Regions from separate parts of the Ruminococcus sp. 1001713B170207_170306_F1 genome, predicted to be linked through region 2. Evidence: riboswitches for the same ligand, from Rfam matches in the RefSeq annotation. Region 2 holds a riboswitch; each other region holds the start of a gene.
The links. Region 2 has a riboswitch for cyclic di-GMP ahead of I4V84_RS20020 (hypothetical protein). Riboswitches for the same ligand answer to the same signal wherever they lie in the genome.
Positions count from the first base shown of each region.

Region 1: linked by a shared signal. The riboswitch ahead of I4V84_RS00320 (transporter substrate-binding domain-containing protein) and the one ahead of I4V84_RS20020 (hypothetical protein) in region 2 are both predicted to bind cyclic di-GMP.
Region 3: linked by a shared signal. The riboswitch ahead of I4V84_RS00300 (transporter substrate-binding domain-containing protein) and the one ahead of I4V84_RS20020 (hypothetical protein) in region 2 are both predicted to bind cyclic di-GMP.

Region 1 covers NZ_JADPEX010000001.1:65,251-73,224, reverse strand. The annotation lists gene I4V84_RS00345 (carbohydrate ABC transporter permease) at 1-2, shown strand, start outside; gene I4V84_RS00340 (alpha-L-fucosidase) at 19-1,443, shown strand; partial or broken gene I4V84_RS00335 (recombinase TnpX) at 1,587-1,776, shown strand; gene I4V84_RS19745 (hypothetical protein) at 2,248-2,694, shown strand; gene I4V84_RS00325 (DNA mismatch repair protein MutS) at 2,818-4,425, shown strand; cyclic di-GMP riboswitch class I at 4,619-4,694, shown strand; gene I4V84_RS00320 (transporter substrate-binding domain-containing protein) at 4,821-5,636, shown strand; gene I4V84_RS00315 (ATP-binding protein) at 5,620-7,824, shown strand; gene I4V84_RS00310 (ABC transporter substrate-binding protein) at 7,802-7,974, shown strand, end outside.
Region 2 covers NZ_JADPEX010000029.1:16,013-23,986, forward strand. The annotation lists gene I4V84_RS15810 (extracellular solute-binding protein) at 1-645, shown strand, start outside; gene I4V84_RS15815 (sugar ABC transporter permease) at 771-1,655, shown strand; gene I4V84_RS15820 (carbohydrate ABC transporter permease) at 1,655-2,473, shown strand; gene I4V84_RS15825 (MBL fold metallo-hydrolase) at 2,496-3,323, shown strand; gene I4V84_RS15830 (LacI family DNA-binding transcriptional regulator) at 3,417-4,448, shown strand; cyclic di-GMP riboswitch class I at 4,637-4,720, shown strand; gene I4V84_RS20020 (hypothetical protein) at 4,891-5,907, shown strand; gene rho (transcription termination factor Rho) at 6,553-7,974, shown strand, end outside.
Region 3 covers NZ_JADPEX010000001.1:53,618-61,591, reverse strand. The annotation lists gene I4V84_RS00305 (response regulator) at 1-976, shown strand, start outside; cyclic di-GMP riboswitch class I at 1,128-1,203, shown strand; gene I4V84_RS00300 (transporter substrate-binding domain-containing protein) at 1,404-4,271, shown strand; gene I4V84_RS00295 (hypothetical protein) at 4,430-4,603, opposite strand; gene I4V84_RS00290 (DUF3786 domain-containing protein) at 4,590-5,228, opposite strand; gene I4V84_RS00285 (SdpI family protein) at 5,457-6,296, opposite strand; gene I4V84_RS00280 (autorepressor SdpR family transcription factor) at 6,466-6,759, opposite strand; gene eutJ (ethanolamine utilization protein EutJ) at 7,117-7,947, opposite strand.

The DNA of each region.
Region 1 (7,974 bases), on a different contig from region 2:
GAAAAAAGGAGAAATCATATGCCAACTGATCAGGAATTAATAAAAATAGTTCCCTCCTGCCGCCAGATTGCCTATCAGGCAACAGAGTTTTATGCGTTTTTTCATTTTGGAATGAATACGTATACCAATCGGGAATGGGGAGATGGAACGGAAAATCCACAAATTTTTAATCCTACAGAGTTTGACGCAGACCAGTGGGTGACTGCAGCACAAAATGCCGGCATGAAAGGCGTAATTCTTACCTGTAAGCACCATGACGGCTTCTGCCTGTGGCCTACCAGATATACCAGTCACAGCGTTGCAGCAAGCCCGTGGAAAAATGGCAGGGGAGATGTGGTCCGGGAAGTGTCCGAAGCATGCCGCCGCCATGGACTGAAATTTGGAATTTATCTTTCTCCATGGGATCGAAACCAGCCCTGCTATGGAATGGGAAAAGAGTATGACGATTACTACCTGTCCCAGCTTACAGAGCTTCTTACCAGATACGGGGAAATCTTCAGTGTCTGGCTGGATGGTGCATGTGGGGAAGGACCTAATGGGAAAAAACAGGTCTACGACTGGAATCGCTATTACGAATGTGTTCGAAAATATCAGCCAGACGCATGTATCTGTGTCTGCGGGCCAGATATCCGATGGTGTGGAAATGAAGCTGGCGATGTAAGAAAATCTGAGTGGAGTGTTGTTCCTGCGCGTACAGCACTTGCAGAGAGTGTACAGGAAAGAAGCCAGCAGACCGATGATGAGGAATTCAGAATGCGCCGGATTACCAGTGATATGGAAGATCTTGGAAGCAGAAAAGCGCTTGAAGGTGAAACGGATCTGATCTGGTATCCGGCAGAAGTAAATACTTCTATAAGACCTGGATGGTTTTATCATCCAGAAGAAGATGATCAGGTGAAAAGTCTGGAAGAGCTGGTTCATATCTATATTGGGGCTGTTGGAGGAAATGCAACCTTTTTGTTAAACATTCCACCTATGCCAAACGGACTTCTTCATAAAAATGATGTTAAACGTCTGGAAGAATTTGGAAACTGGAAAAAGAAATCTTTTGCTCATAATTTAATGAGTACAGCACATGTTTTTTCGGAAAATGAAGATCCGGCGCATCCGGCTTCTAATTTGACAGAGGATACTTTGGAAGCATGGTATCAGCCTGAAAGCAGTGAGCTGCCAGTAGAGATAACGATTTGCCTGGACGACTCATACAATTTGGGGTATCTGGTATTAAAAGAGGCTGTCTGCTATAGCCAGAGAGTAGAAAAATATGAGGTATTTGTTAAAGAAGGGGAAATATGGAACAGTATTTACACAGGAACGGTAATTGGCTATCAGAAGATCATTCCTGTTAAGGGGAAAAAAGCCAGGGAAATGAAAATTGTTTTACATGATTTCCGTGTACTTCCGCTTCTAACGTTTATTGGGATTTATCCGGAAAATACCTGAGCGGTTAAGTATTGTTTTATATTATTTCATAAATTAAATAAATAATTATTTATAAAAATACCCTTTAGGAGTAGAAATCATCCTAAAGGGTATTTTCCTCTTAAGCGATATACAGGGGAGGGGTGGTAGTTTCTACCTTAAGAGGGAAGCATGTGGCAAGTACAATACCGTATGGTTATCTTAAAGATAAGGATGATTCGAATATATGGGTCAGTGATGAAGAAGCGGCAGCAGTTGTACAGAGAATCTTCCACAGTAGCAGGGATTCTGAAGAAAAGAGAGTATCTTGGTCATACAGTAAACTTCAAAACCAGAAAGCATTTTAAGGAGAGGTAAAGCCGTCTATCTGGTAAAAACTTGCACAGAATGTAGCAAAGATTCAAAGAGAAGAGGCTAACCTGCTTTTGGGGGATATTGAATCATGGAAATGTCAGAGATGATTGCAGCAATGCAGGAGAAAATCAACCGGATGCTGGTTACAGAAGCAAGCCGACAGGAAATATGACAGGAGTGATTTGAAAGTAAATTGAAATGGAAATATGACGGAGAGTGTGATATGATTTCAAGGTAGAAGGACCTGCACAAGGTGGATTACACTCATATGAATTTACGGCTGATACGGAATAAAGAAAACAGGTATAAAAGGATTTTTTTCAGAAAGATTGTTATTATTTTGCCATATCCAGCAGAACAACGTGCATGGCATTGTCCGCATTGTAAAAAGTATTGATGTGGATGGAAGCTGAAGAGCAATTATAAAGTTTTACGACTTGTAGAATATGAAAATGCTGTAAGGAGAAAGAGATGGAATGGTTTGGGATTGTAGCATTGTTGCTGCTACTTTGTTATTCAGCGTATCCGGGAAAAGTAAAGCGTTTGGAAACGAAAGTAAAACGATTGGAGAAAAAGCAGAGAGGAGTGGCATATATGTCAAAGCTGATTAATGATCTTGTAGGAAAACAATGTATTATCAGATCAGAGTTCATTTTTAGTTTTGCGGAAAAAACTGAATTATCCTGCAAGATTATAGATGCAGATGATGAATGGATAAAAATTTGTTATACAGAGAAAAAAGATAAGTTTGCCTTTTTGCCCCAGCCAATGGCCGCACCTTCCCTTTTGAAAAAAGAGATCGTACAGATTCCATTAAAAGATGAAATTCCGGAGCGCCAGATCTGCCTGGTGTATGACAGCCAGCATCCTATGGGAGCTGCGGCAAGAGAACTAAAAAATACAATTCTATTGAATTGATTACATAAAAGAGGTGAAAGCGGAATGAATCCATATGTATCAGTAATCTTGACAATAGCAGTATGCCTTTTGCTATTTGTTTTATGGATTATATATGAAAATTATAAAAATAAAAAGCGTATCTTGACTAAAATTCGAAGAAACTGGGGGAAGCCGTATACCAGACAATATGAGCCTGGTGACATTGAGCAGATTTCCCATTATTTTAGACGAAGAGAAAAAGAAGGTTTCGCAATAGATGATATTACCTGGAATGATCTGGATATGGATCGCCTTTATAAGATGGTAAATCAGACGATTTCTTCTCCTGGGGAAGATGTGCTTTATGATATGATGCGAAGACCTGTATTTTCTCAGGCTGAAATAGACAAAAGAGATGAGTTGATAGATTTTTTTTCCCAACATGAAAAAGAACGGGAGCATATGCAGCTGCTCCTGTCGCAGATTGGAAAAACGAGATTAGGTTCTTTGTCGGATACGGTATTGGCTCTTAAAAGTTCTTCTGAGGTAAAAACAGGAATCCATTGGTTTATGTTGATACTGCTGGTGTTGAATGTTGCAGTGCTTTTACCTGTGAAGCCAGTAGTTGGCTTTTTTTGCTTCATAGTCTTAATGATAACAAATATTACAATTTATTATGCAGGCAATGACCGAAAATTAATTGAAGCTTACCTGGATTGTTATGCACACTTGCTTCGAATGTTATCTGTTGCAGAAAAAATAAAGAATGTGCAATGGTCAGAAACAAGAAAGCAGATGTCTGCTATTGCAGAAGCCAGAGCGGTGTTTAAGGGTCTTAACCGGAAAGCAATTTTTTTGACCAGTAAAAATACAGATGGAGGAGATCCGGCACAGATTCTTATGGACTATATCAGAATGCTGACTCATATAGACATTCTGGTTTATAACGGTCTTTTGAAAAAAATTCAGGACAAAACGGACTCTATTTTGAAGCTTATTGATAATATTGGAGAACTGGATGCGTGTATTTCCATTGCATCTTTTCGGGAACTTCTTACGCTTTGGTGCAAACCTGAGTTTAAAAGCTGGGAAAGTGGTGTCACGCAGATTGAAATGGCTGTAGAAGATCTGTATCACCCACTGCTTCAGGAGGCAGTTGCCAATAGCTTTCAAGTAGCCGGAGGAACTTTGGTAACCGGTTCTAACGCATCCGGAAAATCTACATTCCTAAAAAATGTTGCAATGAACAGTATTCTTGCCCAGACGCTTGTTACCTGTACTTGTTCATCCTACCAGGCACCGTTTTTGAAAGTTATGACATCTATGGCATTGCGGGATGATATAGAGAGTGGAGAGAGCTATTTTATTGTAGAAATCAAGTCGCTGAAACGAATATTGGAAGAAAGTAAGAAAAGGGAGCCACTTTTATGTATTATTGATGAAGTGCTTCGAGGTACAAATACGGTTGAGAGGATTGCTGCTTCATCCAGAATTTTAAATGCACTTCGGCAAAAATGGGTGCTGCCTTTTGCAGCTACTCATGACATAGAACTGTCGTACATTTTGGATTCCCAGTATGAAAACTATCATTTTGAGGAAGACGTACAGGAAAAAGAGGTGGTATTTTCCTATATCCTGAAAAAGGGAAGAGCCACATCCCGAAATGCGATTCAGCTTTTGGATATGTTAGGTTATGACAAGGAAATTGTAGAGGATGCACGAAATGCGGCATTTAATTTTGAAAATAAAGGAATCTGGGATGCCTTATAAATGCAGCAGATCATGTCTGGAAACAGTAATGTCAATGCTGCGTGGACTTCGGAAGAAGGAGAACAGTTCGAGTATATGTATCGGCTGTTCTTTTTTTAAATTTTTAAGTGTTAAAGCGGTGAGGTTTTTCTTGTGTAAAGTAGAGCAATGGAGTATAATAAAATAGGTTTTTGCATAATTTTAAAAGCTATAATAAGAAAATCGGCAAAACAGACGAAAGTCTGTGACGCAAAGCTACAGGGCCTGTAAAATGGCAGCCAGTTGCATGAACTGAGGTGCACTGTCTGTGAGACAGTGTTTTTTTACGGTGTTATTTCATAGACGTAACAATAATAATTTTATGGCAGGGAATCAGATATGAAAAATACGAGAAGGATAGTTAGGATAGACAGAAAATGAAAGGAAAAAAAGTGATTGCAGGCATTCTGCTTGCGGGAATTTTAGCAGTCACCCTGGCAGGGTGTAAAAACACAGATAACACGAAAGAAGAAACAGAAAAGCCCGTTATTACCCTCGGCAGTGACAGCTATCCGCCATACAATTATCTGAACGAGGATGGCGTACCGACGGGCATAGATGTAGAACTGGCTACAGAAGCTTTCAAAAGAATGGGATATCAGGTGGAGGTTGCCCAGATCAACTGGGAGAAGAAAAAAGAACTGGTGGAGAGCGGAGAGATTGACTGTATCATGGGTTGTTTTTCCATGGAAGGGCGTCTTGATGGTTACCGCTGGGCGGGACCATATATAGCAAGCCGTCAGGTGGTCGCTGTAAATGAGAATAGTGATATTTATAAACTGAGTGACCTGGAGGGAAAGAACCTGGCTGTCCAGTCCACAACCAAACCGGAAGGCATTTTTCTGGACCGGACAGATGATAGAATCCCAAAACTGGCAAATCTGATCAGTCTCGGACACCGGGAGTTGATTTATACATTTCTGGGAAAAGGATATGTAGATGCAGTCGCCGCACATGAGGAATCTGTTGTCCAGTATATGAAGGATTATGACGCAAGCTTTCGTATCCTGGAAGAGCCTCTGATGATCACTGGAATAGGTGTCGCTTTTGCAAAAGATGATGACAGAGGAATCTGTGAGCAGATGAGCCAGACGCTGGAAGAAATGCGTCAGGATGGCACATCCCTGAAAATTATTGGAAAATATCTGGATGATCCCCAGAAATATCTGGAGGTGGATGATCTTGGATATTAAGAGGAAGACAAAAGAAAAACGGATCCAGCTGATTGGAGGTCTGTTTGGAATCTGTGTGGCTGTAGGTTCACTGTTTTATTTTTTCCATGCAGAAAAAACGGAAGCCGAGAAAAGAATGGTAGAGATTGTAAATTATGTCAAAGTGCAGTGTTCCACCTACACCCATTATAATGAATCTTCGGAATCCAAAAGCCTCCTCCGTGCCATTGAAAGTGCCAGACAGATGAGTACAAATATTAAAATGGAGACAGAAAACGGCGGGCAGCTAAGCCGGGAGTTCCTGAAAGAAAACCTGCAGACTCTCTGGGTGGATGGTATCATTGTACTGGATACAGAGGGAAAGACGGACTGCGAATACAGTACGGATGAGTCTCTGACCGATGAGATTACGGAGTATCTGCAAAAAGACATTATCATGGATTTTACCGGATATGAAGAAAGATCTTATTCAGAACGGTTTGCCAGGGAAGACGGATCCTATATTGATATTGCAGCTTGTGCCAGAAAAGATGCACCGGGTATTGTGGCAATCTACTATTACACACCTCCTGAATTTGCCAGAAACTATACACTGACGATACAAGGGCTTTTAAATGGTTATAGTATCCAGAAAGATGGAACGATTATTGTTGCAGACGAGGGGATTGTTGTTGCCAGCAATGATCAGAGCCTGTTGGGGCAGAATACGGCTGACAACGAAGTTGTTCAGGCAATGAAGAGGCATACAGACAGTCAGCACATTTATCATTTGAAGAATGAAGGAACAGGATGCTACGGAATCATGCTGAAGCAGAGGGATTACTATATTTATGCATATCTTCCGGATACAGAAGTGTTCCATAATCTTCCATTAAGTGTGATAAGTGTTATTTTTCTTTATTTTCTGATGTTCAGTATATTCTGGTTCTGGACATACAGAACCAATCTGGCACACCGAAAACAGGAACAGGAAAAAGATGAAAAATATAAAGAAGAACTTCTGATAGCAGCAAAAAAGGCAGAAGCAGCCAATGAGGCAAAAACAGAGTTTCTACAGCGAATGAGCCATGATATCCGGACTCCGATCAATGGAATCTGCGGCATGGTACATATGGCAGACTATTATGCAGATGATATGGAAAAGCAGACGGAATACAGAACAAAGGTGAAAGAAGCATCTAACCTGCTGCTGGAACTGGTAAATGAAATTCTGGATATGAGTAAGCTGGAGTCAGGCGAAATCGTTCTGGAAGAGATTCCATTTAATCTGAGCAGTATTTCAAGGGAAGTACTTTCTGTAATCGAGCAGATGGCTGCAGAACAGAATATCAGGATCGTGTGGGAGAAAAAAGAAATCACACACCGGGATTTTATTGGAAGTCCGGGGTATGTGAAACGGGTGATGATGAATATCCTGTCCAATGCGGTGAAATATAACAGAGAAAACGGACATATCTATATCAGCTGCATGGAAATCCCAGCCGGACAGCCAGGAATGACCACAATGGAATTTGTCTGCCGGGATACCGGAATCGGAATGACTGAGGAGTTCCAAAAACATATTTTTGAACCATTTGCACAGGAACACACAGGAAGCCGCACAAAATTTGCCGGAACAGGACTTGGGATGCCGATTGCAAAGAATCTGGTCGAGAAAATGGGCGGAGCCATTACCTTTGAAAGTGAAGAAGGAACAGGAACTACATTTGTGATCCGGGTTCCGTTCAAAATAGATATGAATGCGGATAAACGTGAAAAACAGAAGGATGTATCAGAAAAATCTATAAAGGGGCTGCATATTCTTCTGGCAGAAGATAATGAGCTGAACATGGAAATTGCAGAATTTATGCTCCAGAATGAAGGTGCTGAGGTGACGAAAGCATGGAATGGACAGGAAGCTGTTGAGCTATTCAGAAAAAGTAAACCTGGTGAATTTGATGTCATTCTTATGGACATTATGATGCCAGTTATGAATGGTTATGAAGCTACAAAGAAAATCCGTTCTCTGGACAGAGAGGATGCAAAGATGATTCCGATCATTGCAATGACAGCAAATGCATTCACGGAGGACAGACTGAGAGCTAAAGAAGCAGGAATGGATGAACATATAGCAAAGCCTGTTGATGGAAAATTATTAATAAATATAATTTATAAACTAATGAAACACAGTTTCAGGGGGAGTCATAATGAAAAAGAAAAAACGGAGTAAGTTACTTGCTGTACTTCTGGTGATGGCGACAGGCACATCACTTTTGTCAGGCTGCGGCAGAAAAATTGCAGAAAAAGAAGATGCAGAAACCATCACAGTGTATTTATGGAGCACCAGCCTGTATGATAAATATGCACCATACATCCAGGA
Region 2 (7,974 bases):
ATGGAAGGCTTCCTGGATCAGTTAAATTCCGGCGAGGGAACCTTCAATGTAGACGGTATCGATGATGTATTTGCAACAGCAGATATTATCAAAGCTCATTGTGGAAGCAATATGATGGATTGCGACTCCACATCCGGTTTCAATGCACTTGCAAACTCTGAAGCTGCTATGCTGATCAGCGGTGAGTTCAGCCAGAACGTAGTAGCAAAAATGGATAACCCGCCGGAAATCGGATACTTTGCATTACCAGTATCCAACGATGCTGAGAGAAACAAAGCAGCAGTTGACGTAGGAATCGTATATGGAGTAAGCACTCAGACAGAGCATATGGATGCTTGCAAAGAGGTTATTGACTTCTTAAGCGATGCTTCCCTTTCTGATGGATATATTGCAATTGTAACCGAGAAACCAGGTTCTGCACCGGCTTCCCAGGATTTCACAGTTAATTATGATTCTGCATCTACAAACGATTATCTGGAATATGCAAACAGCGGAAACGTAATTCCGTGGGTATATCAGCAGTATGTAAACGGATTTGATGTTATCTCCGGAGATATCTTCCAGGGTTACATGGCAGACGCTGCTGACAAGGATGAGGTAATTTCCGAGCTTGACGCAGCATATCTTGAATATCTGGATCAGTAAATAAGAGGAAATGCTGACCTGCGATTCCCGGGGGGAGCACCCCCCCGGGAATCTTTTTAATGGAAGATTTATCGTGATATCTGTATAAGCAGATGAGCCTTTTAGAAAAAGAAAGAGAGGATAATATGTCATCTTTATATAAGAAAAACAAGAAATTTTATCTTCTGCTGATTCTGCCTGCTTTGCTTTTGTATTCCTTTGCAATGCTGGCACCTCTGTTTGGCGGAACCATTCCATATTCATTCCTGAAATGGAATCTGATGTCCGGGAAAAAAGCTTTTGTGGGATTTGACAATTATGTAAAATTGTTTTCCGATGCAAAATTCTGGACTTCCTTTGGATTTAACCTTTTTGTTGGTGCGTTCACCATTATTGGCAGCAATGTTTTTGGATTTATTCTTGCTTATTTCCTGAATGAGAACATTAAGGCTAAAGGCGTGGTCAGAGCTATGTTCTTCATTCCAAACATTGTCAGTGCCGTATTGGTATCCTTTATCTGGGTGTTTATTTTTACAAATGCAATGCCTGCACTTGGCGGAGCATTAGGCTGGGACTGGCTGGCAAATATAAGCTGGTTCGGAACTCCGTCAATGGCAACTGTGACGATCATTGTGGTTTCCATTTGGCAGAACATTGGTTTCTTGATGATCATTTATACCGCAGGTCTTCAGACTATTCCGAAGGATGTTATGGAGTCTGCTGAGCTGGATGGCTGCAGCGGTCTGAAAAAAGTTCTGAAAATTGAGCTTCCGCTGCTTATGCCAACTGTCACGATCAATCTGTTTGTTTCTATTTCTGGAGCATTTAAGTCATTCGATATTCCGAACGCAATGACAGGCGGTGGTCCTTACGGTTCCACAATGCCAGTTGCCATGAATATTTACCAGGAAGCTTTCACCAAGTACAATCTGGGCTATGGCTCAGCGAAATCTGTAATCCTGTTCCTTACAGTAGCAGCGGTTACTCTGATCCAGTTGTACTGCACTCGTAAGAAGGAGGTAGAATACTAATGAAAAAGAAAGTATGGCTTCCAACCATTATTATGTTTTTCTTTGGTGTCCTGTTCCTTATGCCGATCATCCTGCTTGTGATGAACGCATTCAAGACACATAACGATATGATCCAGAACTTCCTTTCTTTTCCACATTACCTCTATACCGGAAACTTTACAGAAGCTATAGAACGTCTGAAATTCTGGAGAGTAGTTGGAAATTCAGCATATGTAACCCTGGGAACCATGCTGGTATGTACCATCATTTCCTTTATGGCTGCATATGGAATTGCGCACATCCCTGGAAAGCTTGGAAATGTTTTGTATCTGATGTTCACCCTTGGACAGATCATTCCGTTCCATTCCATTATGATCGCGCTTTCTGTACAGCTGACCAACACAAACCTTTTGAATAACCTGACCGTACTTATTTTCCTGTATGCCGGCTTCCACGGAGCATTTGGTATTTTTACCTACGTTGGCTTTTTGAAGTCCATTCCGAAGGAATTGGAAGAGGCAGCAGCAATTGACGGCTGTGGCATGTTCCGCTGCATGTGGCAGGTAATTTTCCCATTGGTACGCTCCACAAGCATAACTCTTCTGGTACTGTTTTTCCTGTGGACATGGAATGATTTCCTTATGCCAAACCTGTATGTTTCAGACAGTGGTTTGAGAACCCTGACAGTTGCTATTTATATGTTTAAGAGTACCTCCGGATCTGAGTGGAATCTGATGCTTGCCGGAATGACTCTGTCTATGGTTCCAATCATAATCATTTATATTGCAGCACAGAAATATATCACCAGCGGACTTACCGCAGGTGCAGTAAAAATGTAATTGAAAAGGAGAACGGCAGAAAATGGACAATATTAATTTACAGAGAATTGAAGGCTATACAGTTCAGCTGGTAGCAGAGGATGTCTGGGCAATCGATGAGTTCGGAGCAGACATTATTTATCTGGTAAAAGGTGAAAAAAGTGCAGCTGTGATCGATACCGGTTCAGGTTTTGGAAATCTGAAAAAGGTGATCGAAACCCTGACTGATTTGCCATATGTTGTATTAAATACACATGGACATCTGGATCATGTGGGCGGCAATCACGAGTTCGGAAAGGCATATCTGAGTGAAAAAGATTTCAAAATGGCAGATACAGAAAAACTTAGAAGCGGCTGGAAGAAATATGTGGAAAAAACAAAGAAGGAACCGGGATTTTATGGAACAGAGTACATAATTGAAGGTCGTGAGCCTGGAGATTTCCAGATGCTGCCGCTGAGCGAGCATCAGATCTTTGATCTGGGCGGCAGAAGTCTGGAAGTGTTATTCACACCAGGACATACTCCTGGAAGTGTAGTTTTCCTGGATAGAAAAAATAAATTTCTGTTTGCCGGAGACAGTGTAGTGTCAACTCCGATCCTGATTTTTGATACCTATTCCTCAACAGTAAAGGAATATGCAGAGGGATTAAAGAAGTTAGATAAAGAAGATTTTGAGCTTATTTTCCCAGGACATTTTTTACGTCCGATCGGAAAAGCAATTCTTCACGATCTTATCACATGTGCTGATAAAATCGTAGAAGGAACTGCAAAACCGGAGCCTATTGACTTCAGCCATATGTCTTCAGAACCAGCTGTTCTCTACAAATACGGAAAAGGAAATATCGCCTATAACGACAAGCATATTTGCTGATAAATAATTTTTTTACAAATTTTATTGAAAATCATTTGCCATGATATGCCAGTACATATATAATGAACACATTGTTGCATGAGGAGGGCAGTTATGGAGCAGATAACAATTAAAGAGGTTGCGAAACTGTGTGGCGTAGGAGTCAGCACGGTGTCCAGGGCTATTAACAATCACCCGGACATTAATCCTGAAACGAAACAGAAGATTCTGGATATTATCAAAGAGTATAATTATGTACCGAATAACAGTGCCAGAAACCTGAAACGAGCTGATTCAAATACGATCGCAGTTATGGTAAAAGAAATCAGCAACCCATTCTGGGGTGTTATGCTGCATGTGTTGGAGAAAAAGGTTCGTGAAAGAAAATACTGCCTGGTATTGCAGAATGTAGCAGATGATGAAGATGAAGTTGAGCTTGCGCTTCAACTGGAAAAAGAGAAAAAGGTCAAGGGAATCATATTTCTTGGTGGTATGTATGATTATGATGAGTCAAAGCTGAGAATGGTGAGGGTTCCGTATGTGATCGCCAGTTCCGGAAAAACAATTCCGGAGGATACTGGATCTTATACTCGAAGCGCTCTTGTAACAATTGATACAGAGATCGAGAGCCAGAATATGGTTGATTATCTGTGCAGCTGTGGACATAAAAGAGTTGCGTTCATTACTTCCGGAGATGAAGGTCTGGGAAGGTGCCATCTGAATGGCTATAAAAGGGCATTGGAGAAAAATGGACTGGAGTACGATGAGAAGCTTATAGTCCGTTTAAAGCCGGGGAATAGAATTTATACTATTGAGAATGGTTATAACAGTACCCGTGAGCTTTTGGAATCAGGAGTAGATTTTTCCTGTATTTATGCTATTTCAGATACTTTGGCTGTAGGAGCCTGCAAAGCAATTATTGACAGCGGTAAAAGAGTACCGGAGGATTATTGCGTGGCAGGGGCTGATGGACAGGATATTGCAGAATATTATCATCCATCTATTACTACTTTGGAATATCCCAGAGTGGAAACTGCACAGCAGAGTATTCGTACTTTGTTTGACATGATTGACCGGAAAAAGGTGGTTAAACGGCAAATGCTGGCCGGAAGACTCATAGAACGGGAATCTACACGTAAACTGTGAGGGGTGTATGTTACTACCCAGACAGCGAAAAGAAATCTGTGAAATTATTTGAGAATGATTATCAGTTGTTACGGTCAGCTCAGATAGTTTTACAGATTTTTTCATTTTTGTATTTTTTAGACGGATTTTTGTGAATTTTAACAAAGAAAATCCGTTGACAAAAGTGAGGACTTGCTCTATTATAAGAAATGAATAAAAGGCAAACCTGTTGAAAGACAGGGACGCAAAGCCAAGGGTCTAAGGTCTCAGGACTATGACAGCCGGTTGCCGCATTGATATTGATTAGGTAATGTAATATGACAGGAGACGTGGTTCTTCTATTTGTGGCGACCGTTTATTTAATCTGATAAACGGTTTTTTTATTTCCACAAACTGATGGGACTGATAGTTTCCGGATAGCGGCAAGTCAGTTACATTATGGTTCAAGAAAGGTGTGTTATTTATGAAAGGAAAGAAATTAGCAGAGTGGCTCGCAAATAAAAAAGTTGTTTCCAGTTGTGCTGCTATAGCATTGGCAGCAGTGATCGGCGGCGTTTCATTATTCTCAGGAGTAGGAGAAACACCTGAATTCCCCAGTTACACAGATCCGATCATGGAGACTTCCATCATAGAAGATGAAACTCCACTGGCTTCCCAGCCGAAGACTACTGTGAAGACTACCTCCAGTACCAAGACAACTAGGAAGACTGTTAAATTAAAAAAGGCTTCCAAGAAGAGCTATACCAAGAAACTGAAAACCAAAACAAAAGTAACCAATAAAACAAATAAATCCGGTAATACAACAGTAGATACCAAGACAACCGTTGTTACCAAAGCAACAGCGAAATACACCAAGAAATCCAAAAAGAAAGTTGTTACATCCAAGATCACAACAACTGTTCAGACAACAACTACACAGCAGGTATCAATTGACAATGAGACCGCTGTAAGCACTACTTCTTCTGGTACTTCTGCTGCCCAGGTAACTGCAGCAGCAAACTCTTCACAGAACCAGAGCAAACACGAGGAAAATGTAGCAAGTGTTGCAGGCAAGATGGACAATCGTGTAATTGCAGCATATCAGCAGCTGGGATTTAAGCTTGTTGTTGATCCATCCGTCAACTATTCAGGATATTTTGATGCAAGATCAAGATCTATTACAATGAAGCAGATCGATGATTCTGTTTATCATGAGTTGGGTCATTTCCTTGCATTTATCGCAGGAAATGCAGATAAGACAGCAAGCTTCCAGAGCATTTTTGCAGCTGAGAAGGCAAATGTTACAGCTTTTAATAAAGCCTATGTAACACAGAATGCTTCCGAATATTTTGCAGAATCTGTTAAGGATTACATCCTGAACAATGCTTCCTTGAAGAGTAGCAGACCACAGACTTATGCAGCTGTTCAGAATGCACTGAATCAGATTACAGATGCACAGATCGCTAAGATCCAGAAGATTTATGGAGCGTTCTGGAACTAATGATTTTAAAGATGACCGGCACCCGGAGAAATATCTCCGGGTGTTTTACTGTGGATACCACAGGCGCGGGAAAATAGTGTTTTATAAAAAGGTAAGTGACAGATAGTACTTACCTTTTTGTCACCGGGAGAGCCGTAATCTTATATATGTCGAGTTACTGTTCACTGGTAACATTCCGCGAGGTGTTTTTTGTGAACAAAATTCACAGAAAACCCGAGAATTAAGTTTGCGCAGCAAACGCTACTTCTTGTGCTTGTCACAAGAAGGTTCGTCTTTCTGTGCATCGCGAAGCGTGTTACTGGTCACGGAGTGAACAGTAACTATGTCGAAGAGTCTGGATATGTGTCGACAGAAAATTCTTGCAATGAAAAACCTTAGGTGTGTATAATACAAAACAAAGGTTATCACTTTCTTGCAGGCAGGGATAGATATATTGGGGTCACTGGTCCTAAGTGAACAGTAATATATATTTGGAATGGATGTAGACACGGCGCCTGAAATGTGTTAGAATCAACTTTAATAAGTTTTTTGAAGGATGTTTTTATAATTCAGTATATAGCTTCTGTCTAATCAGACATTTGTATCCCGTTAAATCAAAATTGAAATGTGTTTTAGAATTGTATTAGTCGAAGAGGTAGATGATTGATGAAAGAAAAGTATGAATCATTATCCCTGGCTACGCTGAAAGACTTGGCAAAAGCCAGAGGACTGAAGGGCATTTCTACTATGAGAAAGCCTGAATTAATTGAACGTATGCTGGAAGAGGACAGGAAAGAACAGACTGCAGAAAATGAGCAGACTATTTCCGGAACAGCAGAAGAGAATACCATACCTGCAAGACCAGAGCCTGTGGCAGCAGAAAAAACAGAAAATACGGGAAGTGTTTCTTCACCGGAGAGAAGAGAAGCACCAACCAGATCCCGTACCATTATACGGCGTAATCCTGAGTACCGCAGCAATAATTATGGCAGAAATGAAAATGCAGGACGCCAGAACAGTTATAATGGGGAAAACAGACCGGAGAACTTCGTGAAGCGCACTCCTGTAGCGAAACCTGTAGAAGTGGTTCCGCCAGCCGAATTAAGACCTGAGGAAACGGAACAGCCCCGTACAGGCGCAGCCAGTGAGAACCGTACAGAAGAGGATGTAAGCAATGCTTACAGTGTTCCGGCTGAAACGGTCCAGCTTGACAGTGGCGAAAAGGCCAATGGAATCCTGGAGGTTATGCCGGATGGGTTTGGATTTATCCGAAGTGAGAATTATCTTCCAGGAGAAAATGATATCTATGTTTCTCCGTCACAGATCCGCAGATTCAATCTGAAGACAGGGGATATTATTCAGGGAAATATCCGTATTAAAACACAGGGGGAGAAATTCAGTGCCCTTTTGTATGTGACATCTATCAATGGCTTCCATCCAAGTGAGGGACAGAAGAGATACAATTTTGAAAATATGACCCCGATTTTTCCAGATGAGCGTCTGATCATGGAGCGGCCTGGCGGAACTACTGCCATGCGTATCGTAGATCTGATCAGCCCTATCGGAAAGGGACAGCGTGGTATGATCGTTTCCCCGCCTAAGGCAGGTAAAACTACTTTGCTCAAGGATGTTGCGAAATCTATTCTTAAGAATAACAAGGATATGCATCTGATCATTCTTCTTATTGATGAACGTCCTGAGGAAGTTACCGATATCAGGGAAGCAATACAGGGACCGAACGTGGAAGTTATTTATTCCACATTTGATGAGCTTCCGGAGCATCATAAGCGTGTATCCGAGATGGTTGTAGAGCGTGCACGCCGCCTTGTAGAACATAAGCAGGATGTTGTGATCCTTCTGGATTCCATTACCAGACTGGCAAGAGCCTATAACCTGGTTGTTCCCCCAAGTGGAAGAACTCTGTCAGGAGGTCTTGATCCGGGAGCACTTCATATGCCGAAGCGCTTCTTTGGTGCAGCACGTAATATGCGTGAGGGAGGAAGCCTTACCATTCTTGCCACTGCACTGGTTGACACCGGAAGCAAAATGGATGACGTTATTTACGAGGAATTCAAGGGAACCGGCAAT
Region 3 (7,974 bases), on a different contig from region 2:
GACTCAGGGTACAGGACTTGGTATGGCCATCACCAAGAATATTGTGGATATGATGGGCGGCACCATTGAGGTCCGGACAGAGCAGGGGAAAGGTACCGAATTTATCGTCCGACTGCCATTCCGGACTCAGCCTGAGCACCAACGTATAGAGAAGATCATAGAGCTGGAAGGTCTTAAGGCTCTGGTTGTAGATGACGATTTTAATACCTGTGACAGCGTGACAAAAATACTTGTGAGGGTTGGAATGCGTTCGGAATGGACACTTTCCGGTAAGGAGGCTGTTCTGCGTGCACGACAGTCTATGGAGCTTGGGGATGCCTTCCATGCTTATATCATCGACTGGCGACTGCCGGATATGAATGGTATTGAGGTCACCAGACAGATCCGCAGTCTTGGTGACGATACACCGATCATTATTCTGACTGCTTATGACTGGTCAGACATCGAAGTGGAAGCCAGGGCTGCAGGAGTAACTGCATTCTGTGCGAAACCTCTGTTTATGTCCGATATCAGAGATACCCTGATGACTGCCATTGGCCAGAATCAGGCTGAGCAGGAGAAGCCTGTTCTTCCGGCGGCATGCTCAGATTTCAGAGGCAGATGTATACTGCTTGTGGAAGACAATGAGCTGAACAGTGAAATTGCGGTGGAGATCCTTAATGAATATGGCTTCCTGGTGGATACTGCAGAAAATGGGGCAGAGGCAGTAGAGAAGGTCAAGAGGTCGAAACCGGGCGGTTATGATTTGGTGCTGATGGATGTGCAGATGCCGGTAATGAACGGATATGAGGCCACGAAGCAGATCCGTGCCCTTAGGGATCCGGCACTGGCAGGAATCACCATCCTTGCCATGACGGCCAATGCTTTTGACGAGGACAGAAAGAAAGCGTTGGAATGCGGTATGAATGGATTCTTATCCAAGCCAATCGTTATAGAGGAATTGATCAGTACATTACAAAATAATCTGACAGATTAGTAATAAAAACCTGCTAAGAAGTTCGGTTAACAACTTTTTAGCAGGTTTTCAAATTATTTTTAAGCGTTAAAGCGGTGAGGTTTTTCTTGTGTAAAGTGGAGCAAGGGAGTATAATAAAATCAGTTTTTTTGTATAATTTTAAATGCTCTAATATGGAAATCGGCAAAACAGATGAAAGTCTGCGACGCAAAGCTACAGGGCCTGTAAAATGGCAGCCAGTTGCATGAAATGAGATGCGCTGCCTGTTTGGCAGCGTTTTTATCACCCGGGGCATTGCAGAGATGATGGAAATTACACAGCAGCAGTACACAGCAACAGGGATGAATGCACATATTGCAAAACCGATTGATATAAAAACAATACTTGCTGTTTTTGACCTGGTGTTTGGAACATCATAAAACACAAACGGATGAAGGAAATAAAAAATATGGATAAAAGTAGAAAAAAATCAGCCGTACTATTTGCATGTATATTTGTGGTCCTGGGAATGTGGATGATGTTATCGGTACACTGCCAGGCTGCTGAAACGAATAATGATGAAAAACAGCCACAGACCATCCGTGTCGGCTCATTTGAGGATACCTTTAATTATGTCGATAAAAACGGTGTCAGACGAGGTTATGGCTACGAGCTCATGCAGGCTCTGGCAGGTTATACCGGATGGAAATTTGAGTATGTGAAATGTGACTGGTCCAACTGTTTTGATAAGCTTGAAAATGGTGAGATTGATATCATGGGCGATATTTCTTACACCGATGAACGTGCACAGAAGATGCTTTTCCCGGATGAACCCATGGGTGAGGAAAAATATATCCTTTATGCTGATTTATCGGATACGGATATTGGGACGTCTGATTTCAAGTCTATGGATGGGAAACGTGTAGGTGTGCTCATGGGGACTGAGCCTGAAATCATGCTGACAGAATGGGAAAATAAGAATGGCATACATACAAAACATGTAAATGTGAATAGTGATGATGATGTCGAAAAGAAATTAGCGAATCATGAAATCGATTGTTTTGTATCTCTGGAGGAATCCATCTGGTCTGAACAGGGAATATCATCCGTTACCACGATTGGTAAATCCGGCATATATTTTGTAATAAATAAAGAGCGCAGCGATATCAAGACAGAGTTGGACTGGGCTATGCGTCAGCTGGATCAGGATAGTCCTTTTTTCAAGGCGGATCTGTATAAAAAGTATTTTACGCTTGATTATTGTCAAAGTCTTACAGGCGGAGAAAAGTCCTGGTTGGAAGAACATGATGGGATCCGGATCGGATTTCTGAGTAATGATGCGGCAGTATTTTCCCTGGACGAAGAGACTGGAAAACTTACCGGTATGCTGGCAGAATATTTCTCTTATGCCAAAGACTGTCTGGGAAATCAGATACTGGAATTTAATATACAGGAATATGATGAATATGATGAAATGCTTCAGGCTTTACAAGAACGAGAGATTGACATGATTTTTTATGCTGGCAGGAATCCATATTTTGCAGAAAAAAACGGATATACACTTACAAACACAGCCTGGACCTACAGCCTGATGGCGGTAACAGATGAGGAAAAATTTGATGAGAATAAGGTGTATACTGTAGCTGTGCCCAGGGAAAAATATGCCTTAAAACAGCATATTGCATTCAGTTATCCCCAATGGAAGCTTATAGATTGTGATTCGCTTGACGATGCAGCAGATATGGTCATTCATGAAAAAGCAGACTGTTTCCTCATGGGCGCAAGTCAGGCACTAATATATGATAACAGTCAAAATTTCAAGAGTATTCCACTTACAAAAACAATGGAGGCATGCTTTGCAGTTAGAAGTGGAGAGGGAACCCTCTTATCAATATTGAATAAAACCTTAAAGGCTATGCCGTCTGACATGCTTACAAGTGCACTTGCTATTTATGACAGTACAGCAGATAAGGTAACATTTTTGGATTTTGTAAAAGACAATATGCTTGCTTTTTTTGCTACGGCAGGATTTTTTGTACTCACTATCATTAGTATTATCCTCGTACTTTTACGGAAGGCAAGGAAAGCAGAAGCTGTCGCAAAGCTTGCTGCAAATGATACACAAAAGCTTAATGACAAGTTGGAAATCGCTCTGAAAAAAGCAGAAGAAGCTAATCTGGCAAAGACTCGTTTCCTTAACAATATGTCACATGACATCCGTACTCCTATGAATGCAATTCTGGGCTATGCACAGCTTATGGAGAATGAACTGAAAGGAAAGGATTTGCCTGAAACTTCAGAACATTTAAAAAAACTTCAGCAGTCAGGAAACCTTCTTCTGTCAATCATAAATAATGTACTTGATATGGCTCGGATTGAGAGCGGAAGGATGGAAATTGATGAGAACTATGGACGGATTGAGGATATCCGGCAGACTCTGTTTGAAATATTTGAGGATGAAGCAAAGAAAAAGAATCTTGCTCTTCATTACACAATAAATGTAGAACATGAAAATATACTGACAGATACTACCAAGGTAAAAGAAATATTTGTCAACATCCTGAGTAATGCCATAAAATATACTCCAGCCGGTGGTTCTGTTATGGTAGATATAGATGAATTACCCTGCGAGGAGCCTGGGTACATGATTGTAAGGACCAGGGTGAGCGATACCGGAATTGGTATGAGCCAGGATTATCTGTCAAAAATTTTCGAAGCATTCACTCGTGAACGAAACACCACGAAGAGCAAAATCACAGGAAGCGGACTTGGAATGTCAATCGTAAAGAAATATGTTGATCTGCTCGGTGGAACAATCGATGTGGAGAGTGAGCTTGGAAAGGGCAGCACTTTTACTGTAACACTGAAACACAGGATAGCGGATGAAAGCTATTATGTAAAAAAACATGCTGAAAATCCAGAATCCTGCAGTGAAATACTTGAGGGAAGGAATATCCTTTTGGCAGAGGACAATGATCTGAATGCAGAGATTGCAGAAGCAATACTTGAGCGTGCAGGTCTTAAAACAGAACGTGTGGAGGATGGTATCCAGTGTGTAAACAGGATAATGCAAATGCCGGTTGGAACATATGATGTGATCCTCATGGATATCCAGATGCCTAAAATGGACGGTTATAAGGCAACACAGGAAATCAGAAATTTACCAGATAAGGACAAGGCGTGTATACCAATCATTGCAATGACAGCAAATGCATTTGAGGAAGATAAGCGGGAGGCTATTGCAGCCGGAATGAATGAACATATAGCAAAGCCAGTCCAGGCTGATAAGCTGCTGTCAATATTATCAGAAGTAATAAGGCAGCAGGAAAAATATTAATTGCATGTTATACTAATGGAGTGCCACTCTGGAAAATTGCATAGGACTTTTTTCTTTAAAGAGCGCTTTAACAATTTAATCTTTGAAAGTACCACGATATAAGAATGGGGAGGATTCCCTCCCCAAAAATATTTTTTCAGAACTTACATAAGTTCCTTTCAGATGCCATGATATGACCGGTATTCCAGGTACATTTCAATCATATTTTTTCTTACTGGAAGGTCTGTTTGTTTGAGAATTTCGCTGATTCCAGTAGCAGAATATCCATTTTTCCATAATAATTCAGCCGCACACTCAATCAGGAGTTGTCTGGATTCTTCACCTTTTTTCATTTCGCATTTCCTCGTTCAGTCTGGAAAACAGATGTGTAAGTGCAAACATAAGCGTTTCATAATGCATGTAATCTAAAGTATTCCTGTCTGCAAGAATTTGAAGACTTGCCGGGAACTCATCATCAGCTTCCCAGAAACGAATGATAATCGGCAAAAAAGGAAAAAGATTTAATTTAAAAGCAACATCTCCTTTTTCCAGTTCCTTTCCGGAAAGTGCTATACAGGCATTACGCAATTCAACGGTTTTTCCGTTAAAAAAGTCAGCGGTATTCTGAAAAAATCCGCTGCTCGTTGAGAGATTTCCTGTTCGGACAGAGGAAAGGCTGTTTATGTTTATAAATTCATGTGACAGATGGCATCTATCCTTTGAATAACATAAAACATCATAAATAGTCATTGCTTCATTGTGATTGGCTTCATGAATTATTTCAAAATCATTATCTGACCACTGAACACTTCCCGTTTTTCGATTAATACGATAGGTACGGTTAATAAAAGTAATATATAACCAGTCAGAATTGTAATCTAATGAATATTTATGTATCATTGTAGCCTGATTATATTGCAGGAAAACATGTGCTGTAGAAATTTTTATTTTATCATAATTAGTCAGAGCTTTCGTCATATACCCCTCCAAGAATATTTTTGTTGTAGTTATTTTAGAATAGACTAATTGGTCTATAAAATCAATGCTTTTTGTGCCATTTTGTTATAGCAGGTCAAAGGAACAATGGCTGTAATGAGGATCAGAGGGATAATAGTAGTAACGTAAAAAAGGAAACTGCCTGGAATTATCCGACAGTTTCTTTTCTATTTGCAGAATTGTTGTGGTCAAGCTTTTTTGTAACTGATGTTATTCTAATTCATTTGACATCTTTTCGCTAATAGTATGATAGATTTCCTTTGTCGCTGAATCATTTGCACCATTTACGACCAATATTTTTCCATTTATACTCATGACTACATATGAATGACAGGATGAATGGGTATACCGGATATAATCTCCATAGACATCATTTCTAAAATTTCCCATAGCATATTTAAGATTTCCTAAACCATTGGTTCTATAATCATTCCAGCTCTGAGATGAATTTTCTTCATATGAGATACTGTCAATCTGCGTATAGTCTACTGTATAATCACTCCAGCCTTGTGCCTCAATAGTAAAATCTGTATCCTCGAAACGAATCTCAATACTTCCCCAAAACAATGTCCATATAACGAATATAATGGTTAAAATTGCTATGATTCCGGATACTCCAATTGTTTTTTTGTTATACTGAATTTTTAATTTATCTCCGGTCGCTATCTTTTTCTTATAAAAGAGATAAGAATAGAGAATGCTGATGATTGCAGCTGCCATAATGCTTACGATATACAAAACAAGAGCAGCCATAGTTTCCTCAAAAAGACCACAAAGCATACACAGAATACCTAATGCCATCCATAGCTTCCCACTGAATCTATGAGTTGCATTCCAGTTTTCTTCATCCTGCAATGTCCATATAACCCGGATCCCTATCGTATTGTTCTGTTTTACCTTTGGCAGATAATTTCCTATAACCATGAACAGTAAGCCTGTTCCATAATACATGAATGCCATAAACAGGTTCTCCATATCTGCCCCGGTATTTACCAATCTGGCAATGCCATTATAGAGCAATGTAATAACAGGTATCATCCATATAGCCATTCCTATAACTTTAGGGCTCTGTTGTCGGCTTCTGTTATCATAAAATATGATTGCTACAAATATACAGTGCGTTACTAAAAAAAATACATTTATCCATTTACCGTGTGTACTCGTAAAACCGACCAGGACTCCTACAAAAATTACCAGTATAGAGCTGATTAATGAACCTCTATATTTTTTTATCATTTCCTTCATCGTCTGATGCTCCTTTCAAATTTGTGATCCACAGCATGACATCTTCCAATACGGAAGTGTTTAATTCATAATAAATAAACTTTCCTTCTCTTTGGTTTCGGATCAAATCAGCTTCCTTCAATATTGCCAGATGTCTTGATATGGATGCTCCCGTTACTGAAAAATGTGCGCATATTTCTCCGGCTGAAAGCCGCCCATTCTTCAATAAGTTCAAAATCTCACGTCGTATTGGATCTGCCAGTGCTTTTAATGTATCCTGTATACCCAAAAATTCATCACACCCCTTTATTTAACATTTAACCTAATTGTTAAACGTATTATAATGCAAGGGATATCATGTGTCAAGAACCAGTTACTTCAAAAAACTGCCTGGGTAGCAAATAAAGACAGAAGCATGGTTTTCCCTGTTCTGCAGAAACAGATCTGTTTGATGCCGCCATCCTTGCCCATCCGGAGAAGATTATTGTCAAACGTCTCCTGAAAAGTGAATGCCTGGCAGGGCGTGAGCCATACTAGAAAACTGAAATTCACTTATTTGCAACATAAAAGCTCTATCGTATTTTGAAGCACCAAAAATCTAACTTTTGGACAGATCAAAATACGATAGAGCTTTTTGTTATTAGAATCAGCGAGCTTTTTGTGGAAGCTGGCAGTTATAAGCGATTCCAAGCGGTGTGACCAAAAGGGGATGAACCGGCCGGTAAACTGGAAGGTTCAGCTTCTTCTCAAACACGCTGGTAAATTCCTGAAAGCTTGCAGAGCCGCCTACCACATAAACTGCAGGTATCTCATAGCCTTTTAGAAATTTCTCGGTAATGGATGCCATTTTTTCAACCGTTGCCTTAATAACCGGAAAAATTTCCTTCTCTTTTTCCGGAGTGGTCTTCAGAACCTCTGCCTCTTCGTAGGGAATCCGGTAATGACCGGCAACTGTCATCGTCATATGGCTGCCCCCAGTTGCCTCGTCATCCGTATAGATTACCTTGCCATCCTTGAGGATGCTGATGCCGGTTGTGCCGCCGCCCACATCTACAACTGCACCGTCGGTAATCTTTAATACAGCAGCGGCCGCAGTAGGTTCGTCAACAATGTTGGTTACTTCGAAACCGGCACCTTCCAATACATATCCAATGCTCTTCACACTGCCTTCTGAAACTCCCGGAGGAATGGCAGCAGCGGCATAGAGAAGCTCCGTGCCCAGCTTTTCTTCCAGTTCTTCTTTTAATTTTGTAACCAGCTGAACAGATTCGTAATAATTCACAATAACACCGTCACGGATTGCATGGGAGGGTGCAGAGACACCGGCAATAGGACGATTCGTACTATCTACAACTGCAAGAACCGTGTTCGCAGTACCAAGATCCACGCCTACCTTCAAACGCCCTCTGAATTTTTTACATTCACCAGTGCGTACCAGTTCTGCAAAATTTGATAAAGTTCTGTTTTTTAGTTCCATATCCGAACACTCCATTTCTAATAAATC